3 regions of the Terrabacter koreensis genome follow, and region 2 is predicted to be linked to each of the others. Evidence: riboswitches for the same ligand, from Rfam matches in the RefSeq annotation. Region 2 holds a riboswitch; each other region holds the start of a gene.
The links. Region 2 has a riboswitch for S-adenosylmethionine ahead of ACYVNR_RS18400 (putative leader peptide). Riboswitches for the same ligand answer to the same signal wherever they lie in the genome.
Positions count from the first base shown of each region.

Region 1: it holds a riboswitch for S-adenosylmethionine, as region 2 does, so the genes downstream of both, ACYVNR_RS00640 (bifunctional o-acetylhomoserine/o-acetylserine sulfhydrylase) here and ACYVNR_RS18400 (putative leader peptide) in region 2, are expected to answer to the same signal.
Region 3: it holds a riboswitch for S-adenosylmethionine, as region 2 does, so the genes downstream of both, metX (homoserine O-acetyltransferase MetX) here and ACYVNR_RS18400 (putative leader peptide) in region 2, are expected to answer to the same signal.

Region 1 covers NZ_BAAGQU010000002.1:58,356-60,546, reverse strand. The annotation lists gene ACYVNR_RS00645 (13E12 repeat family protein) at 1-419, opposite strand, end outside; SAM riboswitch class IV at 640-759, shown strand; gene ACYVNR_RS00640 (bifunctional o-acetylhomoserine/o-acetylserine sulfhydrylase) at 851-2,167, shown strand.
Region 2 covers NZ_BAAGQU010000011.1:141,717-143,907, reverse strand. The annotation lists gene ACYVNR_RS18405 (amino acid ABC transporter permease) at 1-488, opposite strand, end outside; gene ACYVNR_RS18400 (putative leader peptide) at 650-733, opposite strand; SAM riboswitch class IV at 768-881, opposite strand; gene ACYVNR_RS18395 (VOC family protein) at 1,107-1,475, opposite strand; gene rpsA (30S ribosomal protein S1) at 1,604-2,191, opposite strand, start outside.
Region 3 covers NZ_BAAGQU010000002.1:405,657-407,847, forward strand. The annotation lists gene ACYVNR_RS02250 (DUF4192 domain-containing protein) at 1-579, shown strand, start outside; SAM riboswitch class IV at 682-796, shown strand; gene metX (homoserine O-acetyltransferase MetX) at 812-2,086, shown strand.

The DNA of each region.
Region 1 (2,191 bases), on a different contig from region 2:
GCCAGCAGACGCCGGTGTCGCCGTGGGGCTGTCGCGAGCGTCAACCGGCGCCCGACCTCCCCGGCCCCGACGCCGGTCGCGAGCGCGATCTCCTCCGCGACGACCCGCACCGGCGAGACCAGCGCCGCGGCCCGCCGCGAGGACCCCGCCGGCAAGGCTTGGATCTGCTGCTCCGCGATCGTGTGCAACGCCCCGTATGCAGCCATCAGGTCCGCCTCCACGCGCGCCTTCACGGCCTCAAGCGCCTCGACCCGCGCCATCACCCGCTCACTCGCCCGCAGCAGCGTCTCGGTCACCTCGACCGACCGGGCCCGCTCGTCGACCAGCACCCGCCCGCACCGGTGACCCGAGGCCGCCGGCTCGTACTCGACGTCACGAAGCCAGGACCAGAGGGACCGCGGTGCTGCGACGTACGGCATACGGCCACCTCCCCTGTCTGCTCGTTACCCTACCTCGAGTAGAACAAATGTTCGACCACATGGCAAGGGGTTCGACACATCTGTGGACAACGAGTTCGACTGCGCCACAGTGCGACTCGCGCCACGCGCACCGCGCTGCTTCGGTGTGCGCGAGAAGGTGCGTCCACGATGAGGACACGCGCTCCCACCTGCCGGACGCGCGTACGTACACTCGCGAGTAGGTCATGAGTGCCAGCGCCAAGCCCCGGCTCGCTGGCCGGCAACCCTCCCACCGCGGCGGGGTGCCCCGGGTGAGGACCTGGCCCGTTGACGCCATCCGGCGCTCGGGCAAGCGCGGAGAGCTCCTCTCCCGCACCGACCCGTCGGTGCGCCGGCCCGATCACCCGTCACGGGCCCGGTCATCGACACGACTGAGGAAGAGCACACGAGAGATGACCGAGCCCAACTGGTCCTTCGAGACCAAGCAGATCCACGCCGGCCAGAGCGCCGACAGTGCCACCGGGGCGCGCGCCCTGCCGATCTACCAGACCACGAGCTACGTCTTCAACGACACGGACCACGCGGCGAACCTGTTCGGGCTCAGGGAGTTCGGCAACATCTACACCCGCATCATGAACCCGACGACCGACGTCGTGGAACAGCGCATCGCCGCTCTCGAGGGCGGCGTGGGCGCGCTCCTCGTCGCGTCGGGCCAGTCGGCCACCACCTTGGCCCTGCTCAACATCGCCGAGGCCGGTGACCACATCGTCGCGTCGCCGAGCCTCTACGGGGGCACGGTGAACCTGCTGAAGTTCACCCTGCCCAAGCTCGGCGTCCAGGTGAGCTTCGTCGAGGACCCGACGTCGATCGACTCCTGGCGCGCGGCCGTGCGGCCCAACACCAAGGCGTTCTTCGGCGAGACGATCGCCAACCCCAAGGCCGAGGTGCTCGACATCGAGGCCGTGGCCGGTCTCGCCCACGAGGTCGGCGTGCCGCTCGTCGTCGACAACACCATCGCGACCCCGTACGTCATCCGCCCGATCGAGTGGGGCGCCGACGTCGTCGTGCACTCCGCGACCAAGTACCTCGGCGGCCACGGCACGTCCATCGCGGGCGTCATCGTCGACGCGGGCCGGTTCGACTACGCCAAGGACGCCGAGAAGTTCCCCAACTACAACACGCCCGAGGAGAGCTACCACGGCCTCGTCTTCGCGCGTGACCTCGGCGTCGGCAGCCCGCTCGGCGCCAACCTCGCCTACATCCTCAAGGCCCGCGTGCAGCTGCTGCGCGACCTCGGCCCGTCCGCGGCGCCGTTCAACGCGTTCCTCATCGCGCAGGGACTCGAGACGCTGTCGTTGCGCATCGAGCGTCACCTGGAGAACGCGGCCAAGGTCGCGGCCTACCTCCAGGGCCACGACCAGGTCGAGCGCGTCGTGTGGGCGTCCTTGCCCGACAACCCTTCTCACGCGAACGCGCAGAAGTACGCGCCCCGCGGGGCAGGTGCCGTGCTCTCCTTCGAGATCGCCGGCGGACTCGAGGCGGGCAAGAAGTTCGTGGAGGCGCTGACGCTGCACAGCCACGTCGCGAACATCGGCGACGTGCGCTCCCTCGTCATCCACCCGGCGTCGACGACCCACTCGCAGGGTCCGGAGGAGGACCGTCGGGCCGCGGGCGTGACTCCCGGCCTCGTGCGCCTCTCGGTCGGCATCGAGAACATCGACGACATCGTCGCCGACCTCGAGCAGGGCTTCACCGCCGCGAAGGCCTGACACCCGGAACACCGGGGTGTGGCG
Region 2 (2,191 bases):
GCGACACTGCCGAACGACGGTCCGAACGGCAGCCCGAACGAGATGCTCTGGTACAGGTAGGCGATGTTGAACCAGAAGAGCAGCTGGACGATCAGCGGGATCGACCGGAAGGCCCAGATGTAGGCCCACGCCACGGAGCGCAGAAAAGCGTTGGGCGACAGGCGCATCGCTGCGAGCACGACGCCGAGCACGAAGCCCGCGACGGTGCCGAGCACGGTGAGCTGGATCGTCGTGCCGAGCGCCTTGATGACCGTCTCGGTCGCGAAGTAGCGGGCAAAGGTGGGCCAGTCCCAGCCGGGGTTGGTGGCGAGGCCGTTGACGAACATCGCGACGAGCACGGCGACGGCGGCCACCCCCACCCAGGTCCAGGGGTTGCGCCGGGGCACGACGGTCAGGGCCGGCGCGTGGTCGGGACGGGTGGTTGGCGGCGGCGCCGCAGCGGGCTGCTGGTCCGTGGCGACGGGGCGCACGGCCGAGGTGGTGGTCACGAGGGCTCCTGAAGGGTGCGTCGAAGGAACCGCCGACCACTCGGGTGGGCCGGCGATGCACGGGCGAGACGAGTTGCGGCGCAGCGGCCGTGCGGGGTTGCCGCGCGGGCCTGCGCCGGGAAAGGCCGGCCGAGGTGGTCGGCGGCCGCGTCGGTCGGTCGTCAGCGACGACAGAGCGCGCTGGACACGCGGAGCAGGTCGACGTGGCGACGCAGCACCAGCCAGGTGCTCGTGGTGCGCGCCATGACGGCTCCTCGGGTCCGGGACCCGATCACCTCGAGTCCGCGCTTGCCGTCACCTGCTTGGCGACGGCCTGGTCCTCACCCGGAGCACCCCGCCGCGGAGGAGGGTTGCTGTCCAGCGAGCCGGGGCTTTGCACTGGAGCTCTTGACCTGTCGATGACACTACGAACCAGCCCCAAGACCGTCAATCGGCGCAAATGACCGCTCGGGGCAGCCCTCACCGATGAGGCCATTCGCGCAGTTTCTCCGAATCATGTTGCGGCGCAGTCACATTCGCGAAGTCGAGGGAGACCCGCCGGGCATCAATTCCTATTGAATGAGTCGGAAATACGGGCGCCAACTTCTTGCATGCTGAGACGCCGGTCTCTCCGCACGGCTACGCGGAACGCTGGCAGACCATGAGCGCGTTGCCGTCCGGGTCCTCGAACTGGACGAAGAACACGCTGCCGATGTCCTCCACGTCCGAGGTGATCCTGACCTCGAGCCGCCGCAGGTGCGCGACGGTGGCGACCATGTCGTCGGTCCAGAAGAAGAAGCGCGGTGGCCCGTCCGCGGTGAAGTCGGGTCGGTTGGCATCGAGGCACAGCCTCGGACCGTCGTCGACGGGGATGTCGAGGATCGTGCCCTCGTGCGAGGCCGCAGGGGCTTCGAAGCCCAGGACGTCGGCATACCAGCGGGCCGAGCGCCCCATGTCGCTGACCGGGACGAACACCTGACCGACGTGCCTGCGGATGGGCGACTGCATGCCGCGGAGACTACCAATCGGCCGGGCTGCCCCCTTCTGCGGTGCCTCTCGGGTGACGGGCCGTGCCGGACGCACGAGGGCCCCGGACCGTGGTGGTCCGGGGCCCTCGGGTCAGGCGACGAGTGGCGTCAGTTGCCCGTCAGCTTCTCGCGAAGCGCGGCGAGCGCCTCGTCGGAAGCCAGGGTGCCCTCGGCCGGAGCCGGAGCGTTGCGCTGGCCACGGTCGGCGCGGTCGGCGTCACCCGAGTCGGCGACGTCGCCGGTCGCGGACGAGTAGGACGTCGCGGAGCCGGCGTTGGCCGCAGCCTCGGCGTCGGCCTTCGTCGCGGCGTCGACCTGGGCCTTGTGGGCCTCCCAGCGAGCGTGGGCCTCGGCGTACTGACGCTCCCACTTCTCGCGCTGGGCCTCGAAGCCCTCGAGCCACTCGTTCGTCTCCGGGTCGAAGCCCTCGGGGTACTTGTAGTTGCCCTGCTCGTCGTACTCCGCAGCCATGCCGTAGAGGGTCGGGTCGAACTCCGACACCGGCACGGACTGGTCGTTGGCCTGCTTGAGCGAGAGCGAGATGCGACGACGCTCGAGGTCGATGTCGATGACCTTGACGAAGATCTCGTCGCCGACGTTGACGACCTGCTCGGGCAGCTCCACGTGGCGCTCGGCCAGCTCGGAGATGTGCACGAGGCCCTCGATGCCGTCCTCGACGCGCACGAACGCACCGAA
Region 3 (2,191 bases), on a different contig from region 2:
AGCGTGCTCGACGGCGGTGAGCTGTCGGCGCGACAGTTCCTCGTCAACGACGCGCTGGTGGCCTGGGGCGGCCTGCTGCACGGTGAGATCGAGGGATTCGGGCTCGAGCACTGGTTGCCGGCGGTGGTCGGCCCTCTGGGCGACAGGGAGTTTCGCGATGCCCTCGTCGGGTGGCTCTGCCCCGGTGCGTCCTCGCTCGAGTCGCTCCCCGACGAGCTCGTGACGATGCTGGAGGTGTTCCTCGGTCCCGACCTCCGGGTCTTCTCTGCGACGCCGGCGGGCCACGTCGGGTCGACGGGCTCCGCCGGCCGCCTGGACCCGGAGGGTTGGGACGACTGGGACCACGCTGCCGCGCCGCGCCTGCTGCTCTCCCGGCTCGAGGCGGTGTGCCGCATGACGCCGGCCGCCCACGCCGCCCCCGTGCTGTCGCTGCTCGCCTCGCTGGCCTGGTGGTCCGGTGACGGGGCCCGTGCCGGCATCGCGGCCGACCGGGCGCTCGAGCTGGAGCCCGACAACCGCCTGGCCGGGCTGGTCCGGCAGTCGCTCGACCACGGCCTTCGCCCGCCGGCCTGCGCCTGAGTGGGGCGACCGTCACGGTGTCCTGCGGACCCGGTGGTCGTCGCGTCCAGGTCGTGGACCGGAGCCTCGGCTGCCGCATCGGGCTCGGTTATGGTGGGTCCAGGTCATGAGTGCCAGCGACAAGCCCCGGCTCGCTGGTCGGCAACCCTCCTTCGCGGTGGGGTGCCCCGGGTGAAGACCTGGCCACACCCGTCCCGGGTGTGCGCAAGCGCGAAGAGCGAGGAGTGCCTTGATGACCGTTACCCACCGGACGCAGAGCACGCGACGCCTGACGCGCCCAGCCGCCGCTCCCGGCTCCGCTCCGGGCTCCGCACCCTCTGTCGACTCCCGTCGCGTCGGGCACGAGCAGGCCCACGACGAGTCGTCGCGACGGCAGCGGACCGACGGCGCGTGGCGTGACGGCGACCCGGTCGGCCGGCGGCAGTTCGCGACGATCGGCGACGTGGAGCTCGAGCGCGGGGGACTGGTGCCCGACGTCCGTCTCGCCTACGAGACGTGGGGCCGGCTCAACGAGGCCAAGGACAACGTCATCCTCGTCGAGCACGCGCTGACCGGCGACAGCCACGTCGTGGGCGAGGCCGGCGACGGTCACCCGTCGCCGGGGTGGTGGAACTCCCTCATCGGCGCCGGCCGCACCGTCGACCCCGACGAGTGGTTCGTCATCGCCGCGAACGTGCTCGGCGGCTGCCAGGGCAGCACCGGCCCCGCGAGCACGGCTCCCGACGGAGAGGCCTGGGGGAGCAGGTTCCCCTATGTCACCGTGCGAGACCAGGTCGCGGCCGAGCGGGCGCTGCTCGACCACCTCGGCATCCGCCGGCTCGCCGCGGTCGTCGGCGGCTCCATGGGCGGGATGCGGGCCATCGAGTGGGCGGTCACCCACCCCGCCGACGTCGACCGCTGCATCGTCCTCGCGTCGACGGCGTACGCGACGGCTGACCAGATCGCCTGGTGCCAGCCGCAGCTGCTCGCGATCCGCAACGACCCGGACTTCGCCGGGGGCGACTACTACGCGGGCGACCGTCGGCCCGATGCCGGGCTCGGTCTCGCGCGTCGCATCGCCCACATCACCTACCGCACCGAGACCGAGCTCGACGAGCGCTTCGGCCGCGAGGCCCAGCTCGGCGAGGACCCCCTCCGGGCAGGTGACCGCGGCCGCTTCGCCGTCGAGTCCTACCTGGACCACCATGCCGGCAAGCTCGCCCGCCGCTTCGACGCCAACTCCTACCTCGTGCTCACCGAGGCCATGAACTCCCACGACGTCGGACGCGACCGTGGCGGCGTCGCCGCGGCTCTCGCTCGCGTCGAGGCGGACTGCACGATCGTCTCCGTCGACACCGACCGGCTCTACCCGCCGCGGCTGTCCGACGACCTGCACTCGGCGCTGCGCCGCTCGCACCGCGAGCACATCACGTCGGCGTTCGGCCACGACGGCTTCCTCATCGAGGAGGAGCAGGTGGGCCGCATCGTGCGCGACGCGCTCGAACGAAGGCCGCACGACCACGCCTGAACCCTGCTGCGGGCCGGGCGTTTCGGCTCGTCCGCGGCGGTGCCGGCCAGGCTCCGCGCGGCACGCGCCGTGTGACGTGATTTCGGGTACGGTGCGAGCACTGCT